Regions from separate parts of the Bradyrhizobium sp. STM 3562 genome, predicted to be linked through region 2. Evidence: predicted binding sites of a transcription regulator. Region 2 holds the regulator's gene; the other holds the start of a gene.
The links. The regulator PhoB, encoded in region 2, activates phosphate uptake and scavenging genes when phosphate is short. The targets are predictions, from matches to a motif close to TGTCATNNANCTGTCAT.
Positions count from the first base shown of each region.

Region 1: ugpB (sn-glycerol-3-phosphate ABC transporter substrate-binding protein UgpB) is a predicted target of PhoB. The motif match lies at 4,314-4,330, and genes of this name have one in related genera.

Region 1 is NZ_CP120694.1:107,790-115,228, reverse strand. Features, by position in the region: gene P6U23_RS00505 (sn-glycerol-3-phosphate import ATP-binding protein UgpC) at 1-1,028, opposite strand, end outside; gene ugpE (sn-glycerol-3-phosphate ABC transporter permease UgpE) at 1,036-1,884, opposite strand; gene ugpA (sn-glycerol-3-phosphate ABC transporter permease UgpA) at 2,015-2,896, opposite strand; gene ugpB (sn-glycerol-3-phosphate ABC transporter substrate-binding protein UgpB) at 2,949-4,265, opposite strand; gene P6U23_RS00485 (CaiB/BaiF CoA transferase family protein) at 4,651-5,853, opposite strand; gene P6U23_RS00480 (organic hydroperoxide resistance protein) at 5,992-6,417, opposite strand; gene P6U23_RS00475 (MarR family winged helix-turn-helix transcriptional regulator) at 6,585-7,043, shown strand; gene P6U23_RS00470 (GIY-YIG nuclease family protein) at 7,049-7,318, opposite strand.
Region 2 is NZ_CP120694.1:662,040-669,478, forward strand. Features, by position in the region: gene pstS (phosphate ABC transporter substrate-binding protein PstS) at 1-1,009, shown strand, start outside; gene pstC (phosphate ABC transporter permease subunit PstC) at 1,218-2,216, shown strand; gene pstA (phosphate ABC transporter permease PstA) at 2,230-3,075, shown strand; gene pstB (phosphate ABC transporter ATP-binding protein PstB) at 3,072-3,893, shown strand; gene phoU (phosphate signaling complex protein PhoU) at 3,905-4,615, shown strand; gene phoB (phosphate regulon transcriptional regulator PhoB) at 4,687-5,391, shown strand; gene P6U23_RS03055 (GcrA family cell cycle regulator) at 5,607-6,119, opposite strand; gene P6U23_RS03060 (aspartate aminotransferase family protein) at 6,613-7,439, shown strand, end outside.

The DNA.
Region 1 (7,439 bases), 550 kb from region 2:
GCGGCGCGGATGCGTTCGCCGATCGCAGGCCCGCTCTGGCCGGGGATCCGGACCAGGATTTCGCCCGGCGGCAATTCTCCGGGCCTGGTGCTGACGGCCGCGCCGCCAGCCTGCTCGGCGCGCAGGCCGTAGACGTAGGTCTCCGCGCCTACGCGCTCGATCGCCTCCACCGTCAGCTCGAACGCGACGCCACCATCGGGCACCGCGCCGTCCACCATCTGCAGGTCCTCCGGGCGAATGCCGAGAATGCCGGCCTCGCTGCCTGCGCCCGCAAGCGTGATGCCGGCCTCGCGCAAGCCGATCAGGTTCATCGGTGGCGCCCCGATGAAGGAGGCAACGAAGGTCGTCGCCGGCCTCTGATAGACCTCCAACGGGTTTCCGATCTGCTCGACCTGGCCGCCATTCATCACCACGAGAATATCGGCCAGCGTCATCGCCTCGAGCTGGTCGTGGGTGACATAGATCGATGTGGTGCCGAGCCGCCGCTGCAATTTCCGGATCTCGACGCGCATCGCGATCCGGAGTTTGGCATCGAGATTGGACAGCGGCTCGTCGAACAGGAACGCCTTCGGCTGCCGCACGATGGCGCGGCCCATCGCCACACGCTGGCGCTGGCCGCCGGACAATTGTCCGGGCTTGCGATCGAGCAGGGCGGAGAGCTCGAGAATGCGCGCCGCTTCCTGCACGCGGGTGTCGATCTCGCCCTTCGCCATGCCGCGGTTACGAAGGCCGTAAGCCATGTTGTTATAGACGCTCATATGCGGGTAGAGCGCGTAGTTCTGGAACACCATCGCGATGTCGCGATCGGCCGGCTCGACCTTGTTGACCACGCGTCCGCCGATGTCGATTTCGCCCGATGTCACCGTCTCGAGGCCCGCGACCATCCGCAGCAGCGTGGATTTGCCGCAGCCGGACGGGCCGACCAGCACACAGAGCTGGCCGTCGCCAACCTCGATATCGACGCCTTTGATGGCCTCGAAGCCGTTGGGATAGGCCTTGCGGACATTGCGAAGCGCGACGTTGGCCATGGCTGCCTTACTTCTCCGTCTCGATCAGGCCTTTGACGAACAGGCGCTGCATCAGCACCACGACCGCAACCGGCGGCAGCATCGCCAGCACGGCGGTCGCCATCGCCACCGACCATTCGGTGAGCGCGTCATGCACGTCGATGATCTTCTTGATGCCGATGACGATGGTCTGCATGTCGTCGCGCGTCGTGATCAGGAGCGGCCAGAGATATTGATTCCAGCCGTAGATGAAGAGGATCACGAACAGCGCGGCGATGTTGGTCACCGACAGCGGCAGCAGCGTATCGAAGAAGAAGCGGATCGGGCCCGCGCCGTCCATTTTGGAGGCTTCGACCAGTTCTTTCGGCACCGTCATGAAGAACTGGCGAAACAGCAGCGTCGCCGTTGCCGAGGCGATCAGCGGCAGGATCAGGCCGGAATAGGAGTCCAGCATGGAGAGGTCGGAGGTGATCTTGTAGGTCGGGTAGATCCGCACCTCGACCGGAAGCATCAGCGTGATGAAGATGGTCCAGAACGCCATCATCCGGAACGGGAAGGCGAAGAACACGATGGCATAGGCCGAGATGATCGAGATCGCGATTTTGCCGACCGCGATCCCGGTCGCCATGATCAGGCTCGCCAGCATCATGCCGCCGACCGGCTGACGCGTGGTCTTGCCAGTGCCCGAGGCGATCGTGTGCCAATAGGTCTCGAGACCCTCGGTGCCGGGATAGAGCGGCATCTGTCCGTTGGCGATCACGGCGTTGTCGTGGGTCGAGGCGATCACGGCGAGGTAAACCGGGAAGGCGACGACAATGACGCCGGCGAGCAAGACCAGGTGCGGAAGGAGATTTCCAAAACGACGATGCTCGACCATGGCGTTCCGATCATGATCCGGTTAGACGGAATCGGATCATGATCTCATCTCCTTGTTTGCGCATGATCTCCGCGCAAACGCTTGCCGTTTGTCGCGAGGAAAACCGGTTTCCACTTTTCCGGATCATGCTCTAGTAATGAACCTTCTTCTCGACGTAGCGGAATTGAAACGCTGTCAGCACGACCACGATGATCATCAGGATCACCGATTGCGCCGCCGAGCCGCCGAGATCGGCGCCGACCTTGCCGTCCTGGAACACCTTGTAGACCAGCGTCTGCGTCGCCCCGTTCGGCCCGCCGCCGGTCGCGGTGTCGATGATGCCGAGCGTGTTGAAGAAGACATAGGTGATGTTGACGATGATCAGGAAGAACGTCGTCGGCGACAGCAGCGGGAAGACGATGGTCCAAAACCGCCGCATCGGCCTGGCGCCGTCGATTGCGGCGGCTTCGATCACGCTTTTCGGAATCGACTGCAGCCCGGCGAGGAAGAACAGGAAATTGTAGCTGATCTGATTCCAGACCGCGACGATGACGACCAGGATCATCGCGTGGGTGCCGTTGAGCACCGGATTCCAGTCGATGCCGGCGCGCTGCAGAGTGCGGGCGATCATGCCGAGCCCGGGCTGGAACATGAAGATGAAAAGAACGCTCGCGACCGCCGGCGCCACCGCGTAGGGAATGATCAGGAAGGTGCGGTAGATCTGCACGCCAGCGATGTTGCGGTTGGCCATCACCGCAAGCAGTAGCCCGATGGCGAGCGAGAAGGTCACCACCAGGATCGAAAAGACGAAGGTCACCCCGATGGCCTGGTAATATTCAGGCGTCTTCAAGAGCGCTGCATAGTTCTCGAACCAGACGAACTCGGTCGAGAGACCGAAGGCATCTTGTACCAGGAACGACTGCCATAGCGCCTGCGCCGCCGGCCAATAGAAAAAGATCAGGGAGACCGCGAGCTGCGGGGCCACCAGCAGAAACGCCAGCAGCTTGCCGGAAAAGATCGCCCTGTTCTCCATGCTGCCCCCGCGTGGCGATCGTGGCCGGCGCGCCCGGCCGCGATCCAGGCCGTTACTTCACGGCCGTGCGTTCGAACTGCCGCAGCATCTGGTTGCCGCGCGACACCGCAGCGTCAAGCGCGGCCTTGGCCGACTTCTTGCCGGCGAGCGCCGCTTCGATTTCTTCCGACCACACGTCGCGCATTTGCACCATGCTGCCGAAGCGCAAGCCCCGCGAGTTCTCCGTCGGCGGCTTGTTGGTCAGTTCCTTCAGCGGCACCTCCAGGATCGGGTTCTTGTCGTAGAAGCCGGACTCCTTGGTCTTCTCATAGGCCGCCTTGGTGATCGGCAGATAGCCGGAGACCTCGTGCAGGTAGACCTGGCGGTCGGTGTCGGACAGGAAGGTGAAGAATTTTGCGATGCCCTTGTATTCGTCTGCCGACTTGCCGGCCATCACCCACAGCGAGGCGCCGCCGATGATGGAGTTCTGCGGCGCGCCGGCGACATCCGGGAAGTAGGGCATGGGCACCGCCGTGTAGGCGAACTTCGCGTTGGCCTTGGCGTTCGGATAAAAGGCCGACGAGGTCATGTAGAGCGGGCATTCACCCGAGGTGAAGCGGCCTTCACCGGTGTTGGTGCGCCCCGAATAATCGTAGCTCTTGTCCTTTTGCAGCTCGACCAGGTTTTCCAGCAGCTTGGTCTCCAGCGGCGTGTTGAACTCCAGCACGGTGTCAAAGCCGTCGAGGCCGTTGGCCTTGGTGCCGATCGGCACGTTGTGCCAGGCCGAGAATTGCTCGATCAGGCCCCAGGTGATCCAGGACGAGGAGAAGCCGCAGGTCGGATGCGTGGCATGGAGCCTCTTCGCGTCCGCAAACACCTCCGGCCACGTCTTTGGCGGCTCGGCGATGCCGGCCTCCTTCAGCGCGTCGAGATTGACCCACATCACCATGCTCGACGAGTTGAAGGGGAACGACAGCATGTCGCCCTTCGAGGTGGAGTAATAGCCTGTGATCGCCGGCAGATAGGATTGCGGATCGAATTTCTCGCCCTGTTCCTTCATCAGTTCGAACACCGGCTTGATGGCGCCCTTGGCCGACATCATGGTCGCGGTGCCGACCTCGAACACCTGCATGATTCCAGGCGCATTGCCGGCGCGGAAGGCCGCGATACCGGCATTGAGCGTGTCGGCGTAAGAGCCCTTGAAGGTGGGCACGATCTTGTAGTCGCTTTGCGAGGCGTTGAAGTCGTTGGCGAGCTTGACCACCACGTCGTTGTTCGGGCCGGTCATGGCGTGCCACCACTGGATCTCGGTCACCGCCGACGCAGGCGAGGCGGCAAACGCAAGCGTGACAACGCCGGCTGCGGCAGCACCAAACCCTCGATAAGCCATCAAACCCCCTCCCGTTGGTACGATGTTCTTGCGCGTTAGCAATGCTCAATGACGCGCAAATGACCTTATGACAAGGGGAGGTTAGAGGGGAAAAGTGGGAATGGGGAAACGGGAAATTGGCCGCAGAAGGCCCTCACCGCTGTCGTCCCGGCGAAAGCCGGGACCCATAACCGCAAACGTTAATGAAGCCGGCAACAGCCGACCCGCGGCCCATGACCGGGCGTGTCCCGGCCATCTACGTGATCGCCCGAGCAACCCAAGACGTGGATGCCCGGGACAGGCCCGGGCATGACGGAGGATCGTGAGTCGCGTCGCGATTGACGCTTGTGGTTATGGGTCCTGGCTTTCGCCAGGACGACCGTACGATTTATCTCGTTGGTTCAGATCATCGCTTCCGTTCCGGGCAGACCACGCCCTTCGCCACCAACGCGTCGATCTCATCGTCCGAATAACCAAGCTCGGCGAGCACCTCCTGGGCGTGCTGGCTGAATTTCGGCGGCACGCGGCGCAGGCTTGGCTTGGTGCGATCGAGGCGGATCGGCGAGGCGACTCCCTTGTACCAATCCTTCTCGATCACATCGCCACGGTAGATCGTGTGCGGATTGGTCAGCGCCTGGTCGATCTTCTGCACGGGACCGGCGGGCAGGCCGGCGGCGAGCAGACGGTTGCACAGCGGCTCGGCCTGGTGCTGCGAGAACACCGCCGCAAGTTCGGCACGCAGCGCTTCGCGGTTGGCGACGCGGTCCTTGTTGCGCGCAAAGCGCGGATCGGCGGCGAGTTCGGGCTTGCCGATCTCTTTGGCGAGCTTGCGGAAGGTGCCGTCATTGCCGACGCCGATGAAGATGTTGTCGGTTTTCGTCGGAAAGATCGCGTAAGGCACGAGGTTGGGATGCTCGTTGCCGGTCAGGGCCGGCGGCTTGCCGTGCATGAAATAATTCGCGGTGTGCGGGTGCATGATGGCGAGCCCGGTCTCGTACAGCGTCACTTCCAGGAACTGTCCGATCCCTGATTTCTGCCGCTCCGAGAGCGCCATCAGAATGCCGATCGCGGCATAAAGCCCGGTGGTGATGTCGACGAGCGGCACGCCGATCCGCATCGGCCCGCTCTCCGGCGAGCCGGTGGCGGCGATCATGCCGGTCATCGCCTGGATGATCGCGTCATAGCCGGGATTGCCGCCGCGCGGGCCGTCGGCGCCGAAGCCGCAGATGCGGCAATGCACCAGGGCAGGGAATTTTTCCCGCAGGCTCTCGCTGCCGATGCCCCATTTCTCCAGCGTGCCCGGCTTGAAATTTTCGATCAAGACGTCGGCGCCCTCGAGCATCTTCATCAGCACCGCGCGACCGCCCTCGGATGCGAGGTCGAGGCCGATCGAGCGCTTGTTGCGATTGATACCGACGAAATAGGCCGCGTCTTCCTCGTGGAAGGGCGGACCCCAGTCGCGCACCTCGTCGCCGGCCGGCGGCTCGACCTTGATGACGTCGGCGCCGTGATCGGCCAGGATCTGCGTGCAGTAGGGGCCGCCGAGCACGCGCGTGAGGTCGATCACGCGCAGTCCGGCCATCGCGCCGGGAGCAGGTTGAGTGGTCATGGAGATGCGTTCGCGAGCTTGGTTTGGGATTCGCGAACCATTAAGCATCGCGGACACGGCAGCGCAAATGCGCCGCCGCCTGCCCCTGGCTTCCGCCGACGCATGCCGCGCCGCGGAAGGCAGCGCGAGGCCCGCTCCTCAGACGACCTTCAGGCGGACATCGACATTGCCGCGGGTCGCGTTGGAGTAAGGACATACCTGATGCGCCTTGGTCACCAGCGCTTCGGCCTCGGGACGCGCCAGCCCGGGCAGGGAGATCGCAAGCTCGATGTCCAGCCCAAAGCCGCCCTCCGAGCGCGGTCCGATGCCGACCGTCGAGGTCACCGAGGCGTCGGCCGGCACCTTCGGGCCGCCCTGGGACGCCACGAACTTCATCGCGCCGATGAAGCAGGCGGCGTAGCCTGCGGCGAAGAGTTGCTCGGGATTGTTGCCGGCACCGCCGGCGCCGCCCAATTCCTTCGGCGTGGTGAGTTTGACGTCCAGCGCGCCGTCGAGCGTCGCGGCGTGGCCGTCGCGGCCGCCGGTGGCCTTGGCGCTGGTCTTGTAGAGCACATTCACGGACATGATCGTCTCCGGGGTCTATCGGTTTAGGTGCGTCTACATTGCACACAATTATATTGTGCACAATATAATTGGCCGATCGAATTTTCGTGATTACATTGTGCGCAATCGATCCGGGGTGCGGGCGGGCGCTGGAATGTTCCCGGCGGCGAGGCTTGAAGAGACGCAGAATGGTGAAGAAATCCCTCAATGACGCTCAGCTCATGCTGGGCCATCAGCTTTGTTTTGCGATCTATTCGACCGCGCATGCGTTCAACCGCGTCTACAAGCCGCTGCTCGACCGGCTCGGTCTGACCTATCCGCAGTATCTCGTCATGCTGGTGCTGTGGGAACGCGACGACGTGCCCGTGAAGGAGATCGGCGAGCGGTTGTTGCTGGACTCCGGTACGCTGACGCCGCTGCTGAAGCGATTGGAAGCCGCCCACCTGATCAAGCGGACGCGGTCGGCCGAGGACGAGCGACAGGTGCTGATCGCGCTGACGCCGCATGGCCAGGCTCTGCGGGACAAGGCGAGGACAGTGCCGCAGGCGATTCTCGCGGCGTCCGGCTGCTCGATCGGGGAGGCGTCGGGCCTGCGCAAGAGCCTGGTGGCGCTAAGGGATCAGCTCAATGCGGCCGTGGGGGAGTAGGGGGCTTACCGGGAGCCGTCCACTTCGGCCGATGATAGCAAGCGCTTCTTCGCGAACGCCCGGCCTGAATGGGACTTGAGGTATGTCTCAAATTCCAGCGCCTTCCGCTTGTCGGGAAAAGCGCAATACCAAACCAATTTCCAGGGTTTGTATTTGGCGGTGTGGGCTGATTTTCCGGCGTTATGATCAGGTATTCGCTGTTTCAAGTCCTCGGTCGCACCAGTGTACTCCTGCTCAGGGAAATCGACGCTCCGGATGATATAGACGTACCACATCGTTGCCCCAGGGTGATGGTCGGCAGGAGGCAGAGCGCAGCCTCAAGCTGGTACCTTCGCCTAGACTAGAAGCCGCCGAGTCTATGGAGGCAGAACTGAGCGTTTGTTGGCAGGCCCGTCT
Region 2 (7,439 bases):
GAATTTCGTTAAAGCGATCGTCGCTGCCGGCCTCGTCGCCGCATCGACGTCGGCCTACGCAGCCGATATCACCGGCGCCGGTTCCAGCTTCATCTACCCGGTCCTGTCCAAGTGGGCTGATGCCTACAAAAAGGACACCGGCGGTGTGGTGAACTATCAGTCGATCGGATCGGGCGCCGGCATCAAGCAGGTCCAGGCCAAGACCGTGACCTTCGGCGCCACCGACGCTCCGTTGAAGTCGGATCAGCTCGAGAAGGATGGGCTCGCTCAGTGGCCGATGATCATGGGTGCCATCGTTCCGGTGGTGAACATCGAGGGCGTGAAGCCCGGCGACATCACGCTCGATGGCCAGACCCTTGCCGACATTTTCCAGGGCAAGATCACCAAGTGGGACGATCCGGCGATCAAGAAGCTCAATTCGAAGCTCAACCTTCCCTCGGCGGCGATTTCGGTCGTGCATCGTTCGGACGCCTCGGGCACGACCTTCAACTTCACCGACTATCTCTCGAAGGTCAGCGCGGATTGGAAGTCCAAGATCGGGTCCGGTACGGTCGTCGAATGGCCGGCGGGCGTCGGCGCCAAGGGCAACGAGGGCGTGTCGGCCAATGTCGGCCAGACCAAGAACTCGATCGGCTATGTCGAATATGCCTACGCCAAGCAGAACAAGCTGACCTACACCGGGTTGGTCAACAAGGCCGGCAAGCCGGTGCAGCCGACCAACGAAGGGTTCCAGGCTGCCGCTTCCAACGCCGACTGGGCGCATGCTCCGGGTTATTACCTGATCCTGACCGACCAGCCCGGCGAGAAGTCCTGGCCGATCGTGGCCTCGACCTTCATCCTGCTCCACAAGGATGCGGCGGATAAGGCGGCGACCCAGGACGCGCTCAAGTTCTTCAAGTTCTCGTTCGAGAAGGGCGCCAAGATGGCTGAAGAGCTCGACTACATCCCGATGCCGGAGTCGGTGATCAAGCAGATCGAGAAGACCTGGTCGTCCGAGATCAAGAGCTGAATTCTCTGACGCAAGGCGAAGTCTCCTCCCTCCCCCGCGACGGGGGAGGGGTTTGAGGCTTCCGAAGCACCAGGTCGGTTGTACGGCCAAGGCGTGTTGAAAGCCCGCCGTGGGGCCCCTTCCTCCGGGGGAGGCAGGCAAGAAGCGCGGGTCCTTGCGAATGCGACTGGGATGGCGCAACAAAAATTAGGGGATTGGCGTGGCAGAGATGGCCGTTGAAACCGACGTGAGCGACGCACTCGAAGCCGCCGGACCTTACGATCGCGCCAAGGCGCTCAGCGCCTTCAAGGTGGGCGATCTCACTTTCTACTGGATCACGCGCCTGAGCGCGATTTCGGTGCTGCTGATCCTCGGTGGCATCATCATCTCGCTGATTGTCGGCGCCTGGCCCGCGATGAAGGAATATGGCATCCCGTTCCTGTGGACGGAGCGCTGGGCGCCCTCGGCCGATCCGCCGATCCTCGGCGCGCTCTCGCCGATGTACGGCACGCTGGTCACCTCGTTCATCGCAATGCTGATCGCAATCCCCGTCGGGCTCGGGATTGCAATCTTCCTCACCGAGCTTTGCCCGCAATGGCTGCGACGGCCGATCGGCATCGCCATCGAACTGCTGGCCGGCATTCCCTCGATCATCTACGGCATGTGGGGCTTCTTCGTGCTGGGCCCGTTCCTGGCCTACACGTTCCAGCCGTTCATGATCGACACGTTCGGTTCGGTTCCCGTGCTGGGCGCGATCTTCGCCGGGCCGCCGTCCTATCTTTCGCTGTTCAATGCGTCGCTGATCCTGGCGATCATGGTGCTGCCCTTCATCACCGCGATCTCGGTTGACGTGTTCAAGACCGTGCCGCCGGTCCTGAAAGAGGCTGCCTACGGCGTTGGCTGCACCACCTGGGAAGTGGTGCGCAACGTGGTGATCCCCTATACGCGGGTCGGCGTCATTGGCGGCGTGATGCTGGCGCTCGGCCGCGCGCTTGGTGAGACCATGGCGGTCACCTTCATCATCGGCAACTCCTTCCGCATCTCCACTTCGATCTTTGCGCCGGGCACCACGATCTCGGCGGCGATCGCCTCCGAATTCGCCGAGAGCGACGGGCTGCATCAGTCCGCCCTGATCCTGCTCGGCCTTCTTCTGTTCGTGCTGACCTTCTTCGTGCTTGCGGCCGCGCGGCTCATGCTGCTGCGCCTGGAAAAGAAGGCGGGGAAATAACATGGGTGACGTCATCAATCCGATTTACGCGCGTCGCCGCCGCCGCGACATCATTGTCCGCGCGCTTTGCGTTGCCGCGGCGCTGTTCGGGGTCACCTGGCTGGCGCTGATCCTGATCACGCTGCTCTACAACGGCCTGACCGGGCTCAACCTGCAGGTCTTCACCCAGAGTACGCCGCCGCCCGGCTCGACCTCCGGCGGCCTGCTCAATGCCATCGTCGGCTCGGTCATCATGACCGTGATCGGGGTGGGCATCGGCGCTCCGCTCGGCCTGTTCGCGGGCACCTATCTCGCCGAATACGGCCGGCACGACCGCCTGACCTCGGTGATCCGTTTCATCAACGACATTCTGCTTTCCGCGCCCTCGATCATCATCGGCCTGTTCATCTATGGCGCGGTGGTGGTACCGATGGGCGGCTTTTCGGCGATCGCAGGCGCGCTCGCGCTCGCGGTGATCGTCATCCCCGTGGTGCTGCGCACCACCGAGGACATGCTGCTGCTCGTGCCCAACCCGCTGCGCGAGGCGGCATCCGCGCTCGGCCTGCCGCGCTCGCTGGTGATCAAGAAGATCGCCTATCGCGCCGCGCGCTCGGGGCTCATCACCGGCGTGCTGCTGGCGACCGCGCGCGTTGCCGGCGAAACCGCGCCGCTCCTGTTCACCGCGCTGTCGAACCAGTTCTTCAGCCTCGACCTGACCAAGACCATGGCCAACCTGCCGGTGACCATCAACAACTTCGTGCAGAGCCCCTACGACTATTGGAAGCAGCTCGCCTGGAGCGGGGCGCTGCTGATCACCCTGACCGTGCTCGCCTTGAACATTGGCGCGCGCATCCTTGGCGCCGAGAGGAGCGCAAAATGAACGATCTGTCCGTATCCGTGAGTACCAAGGCCAATCCGGCGGCCTCGGGGCATCTGCCGGAGGCTCCGGCGAAGGTGACGGCGCGCAATCTCAACTTCTACTACGGCGAGCACCACGCGCTGAAGAACATCAATCTGACGCTCGGCACCAACCGCGTCACTGCCTTCATCGGCCCGTCCGGCTGCGGCAAGTCCACGCTGCTGCGCATTTTCAACCGGATGTACGATCTCTATCCAGGACAGCGCGCCGCCGGTGAACTGAAGCTCGACGACACCGACATTCTCGATCCGAAGCTTGATCTCAATCTGCTGCGGGCGCGCGTCGGCATGGTGTTCCAGAAGCCGACGCCGTTCCCGATGACCATCTACGAGAACATCGCCTTCGGTATCCGCCTCTACGAGAAGCTGGCGAAGTCCGAGATGGACGACCGCGTCGAGAAGGCGCTGCGCGGCGGCGCGCTGTGGAACGAGGTCAAGGACAAGCTGAACGCCTCCGGCCTCAGCCTTTCCGGCGGCCAGCAGCAGCGGCTCTGCATTGCCCGCACCGTGGCGGTGCGCCCGGAAGTCATCCTGTTCGACGAACCGTGCTCGGCGCTGGACCCGATCTCGACCGCCAAGGTCGAGGAGCTGATCCAGGAATTGTCGGAGAATTACACCATCGCCATCGTCACCCACAACATGCAGCAGGCGGCGCGCGTCTCCGACAAGACCGCCTTCATGTATCTCGGCGAACTGATCGAGTTCGACGATACCAGCAAGATCTTCACGTCGCCGGGTGACCGCCGCACCCAGGACTACATCACCGGCCGCTTCGGCTGAGGAGAACGAATATGGGTTCCGAACATACAGCCAAGGCGTTCGACAGTGACCTGCAGGAGCTGACCCGTCTGGTTGCGGAGATGGGCGGCCTTGCCGAGCGCATGATCGTCGAGTCCGTGGATGCGCTGGTTCGCCACGACGTTGCGCTCGGCCAGCGCGTGGTCGCCGCCGATCTCGAGATCGACAACATGCAGCGCATGATCGAGGAGCGGGCGGTGCTCACCATCGCGCGGCGCCAGCCGATGGCGGTGGATCTGCGCGAGATCGTCGGCGCCATGCGGGTGGCGATCGATCTGGAGCGGATCGGCGACCTCGCCAAGAATATGGGCAAGCGCGTCGCGGCGCTGGAGAGCGATTTCCATCCGCTAAAGCTGATCCGCGGGCTCGAGCACATGACCGATCTGGTGCAGCAGCAGGTCAAGAGCGTGCTCGACGCCTATGCGGCCCACGACCTGCCGGCGGCGATGAGCGTGTGGAAGGGCGATGAGGAGGTCGACGCCATCTGCACCTCGCTGTTCCGCGAGCTCCTGACCTACATGATGGAGGACCCGCGCAACATCTCCTTCTGTATCCATCTGATGTTCTGCGCCAAAAACATCGAGCGGATCGGCGATCACGCGACCAACATCGCGGAAACGGTGTTCTACATGATCGAAGGTCAACAAATTCTCGACAAGCGCCCGAAGGGCGACACGACGGCCTTTGCCGTCCCGGGTAATTAGAGCACGATCCGAAAAAGTGGAAACCGCTTTTCGGATCAGATCATGCTGAAGCAAATGGAGAACTCCAAGCCATGAGCGCACGCATTCTGGTGGTGGAAGACGAGGAAGCGCTGACCACGCTGTTGCGCTATAATCTCGAGGCCGAAGGCTATGAAGTCGAAACGGTCGCACGCGGCGACGATGCCGACACGCGGCTGAAGGAGCGCGTCCCCGACCTGATCGTGCTGGACTGGATGCTGCCGGGCCTGTCGGGCATCGAACTGTGTCGGCGCTTGCGGGCGCGCCCCGAGACCAAGCAATTGCCGATCATCATGCTCACGGCGCGCGGCGAGGAGAGCGAGCGGGTGAGGGGCCTTGCGACCGGCGCCGACGACTACATCGTCAAGCCGTTCTCGGTGCCGGAACTGCTTGCCCGCGTGAAGGGCCTGCTCCGCCGCGCGAGCCCCGAGCGGCTAGCCACCGTGCTCGCCTACGGCGACATCGAGCTCGATCGCGAGAAGCGCCGCGTCGCCCGCTCGGGCCGGCCGATCGATCTCGGCCCGACTGAGTATCGCCTGCTCGAATTTTTCCTGGAGCATCCCGGCCGGGTGTTCTCGCGCGAGCAACTGCTCGACAGCGTCTGGGGCCGCGACATCTATATCGATGAGCGCACCGTCGACGTCCATATCGGCCGCCTGCGCAAACTGCTCAACCCCGGCCGCGAGCAGGATCCCATCCGCACCGTGCGCGGCGCCGGCTACGCGCTGGACGACCGCTTCGCGAAGGCGGAGTCGTAAGCGGTTCGGTAGTCGTCGCGGCGAGAGCGCTGCCAATCACTCGGCATCGTCCTGGCGAAAGCCAGGACCCATAATCACAGGCCCTTGTTGTCGCGATAGCTCAGCTCGTCGTGCCGCCGTGCGTGACAATGGCCGCCTGTGGTTATGGGTCCCGGCTCGGCGCTCGCTTTGCTCACTTGGCCGGGACGACAGCGGATACTTTGCCGCGACAGTCGTTACCTCGTCGGCTTATGCGCCGGCGTCCGCCGCCGGTCCGCCGCCGGCTGATAGGCGACGCGCGAGTGATGCGCGCAGTAGGGCAGGCCTGTAAGCGCCTTGCCGCCGCAGAAGAAGAAATCCGGGCTTGCGGGATCGCCAACCGGCCAGTGGCAGGTGGCCTCGTTCAATTCCAAGAGCGACAGGCGCTGGCTCATCGGCACGACGTTGTCGTAGGCGATGGGGTCGGGCTCGAGCTCCACCTCGAAGGCGTGGGCCAGCGCCGTGTTGCCGCGCGAGACCGGGCGCGACACCCGCATCATGTGCTGGGCCGGACGCGGCTTGCGCTGGCGCGGCGCAGCCGCCGCCGGGGCCTTGGCGCGGCCGGAGAGCCCAAGCCGATGCACTTTGCCGATCACAGCGTTGCGTGTCACGTTTCCGAGTTCTGCGGCGATCTGGCTGGCTGAAAGCCCGGCTTCCCAGAGCTTCTTTAGCTGTTCGACGCGCTCGTCTGACCAGGTCAATACTGTCATCGACTCCATCCTCCGCCTCACGCCGGCCGAACCTGTTCTTCCGGCGCTGCGATGCCCAATCCCAAAAACCCTTGCGGTCAGAATCCCTTAAGGCTCGCCGGGAGCGAAAAGCGCGCCCGGACGTGTACGCCAAACAGCCTAACTCTTGGGATCAAAACTGCCGCACGAGATGTCGTATCCGACGAAAAAGACGCTACAATATGCCGTGACTCCGGCGCAAGAGTCCGCAAGCGCCTTCCACATGTTCCGTGTTGTCAGAAACCCTTGTGCCATGCGGGATTCCTGCTGCATCCCACCGGAATCCTACGGAATCCCTGCGCTCGCATCAGGCGTGCTGATAAGGTTGACACTTATCCCCATGTGCATAAAATGCCCTCACGTGCCGCCCTGAAAAGGCGGCACGTTTCGTTTCCGGATCGGGTCGTTGATGCGACCATGTTAATTGCGCGCATCACGCCGGCCGCAACCCATCAGTGACTGCCAAGTGATCGTCATGACCAACAGCGCCGCGTCGCATCTGCTTCCCGTCTTCGCCAGGGTCGATCTCGCCTTCGAGCGAGGCGAGGGCGCATGGCTGATCGCAACCGACGGCGAGCGCTATCTCGATTTCACCTCGGGCGTCGCGGTGAATGCGCTCGGGCACGCGCACCCGCATCTCGTCAAGGCGCTGCAAGAGCAGGCGACGAAACTCTGGCACATGTCGAACCTGTTCAGGAGCCCGGACGGCGAGCGTCTCGCCGCTCGCCTCTGCGAGCAGAGCTTTGCGGATTATGTCTTCTTCTGCAATTCGGGCGCCGAGGCGATGGAAGGCGTGATCAAGGTCACGCGCAAGCATCACGCCGCCAAGGGGCATCCCGAGCGCTATCGTCTCGTCACCTTTGAGGGTGCATTCCACGGCCGCACGCTGGCGACGCTCGCCGCGACGGGCTCTGCCAAATATCTCGACGGCTTCGGTCCGCCGATGGACGGTTTTGATCAGGTGCCGCATGGCGACCTCGATGCCGTGAAAAAGGCGATCGGGCCGCATACGGCCGGAATCCTGATCGAGCCCATCCAGGGCGAGGGCGGCGTGCGCACCGCGCCCCATGCTTTCTTCAAGGGCTTGCGCGAACTCTGCGACACGCACGGCCTGCTGCTCGCATTCGACGAGGTGCAGACCGGCATGGGCCGCACCGGCGAGCTCTTCGCCTACAAGCGCCTCGGCGTGATCCCTGACGTGATGTCGCTTGCCAAGGCGCTCGGCGGCGGTTTTCCGATCGGCGCCGTGCTTGCGACCGCGGAGGCCGCGGCCGGCATGACGCCAGGCTCGCATGGCTCGAC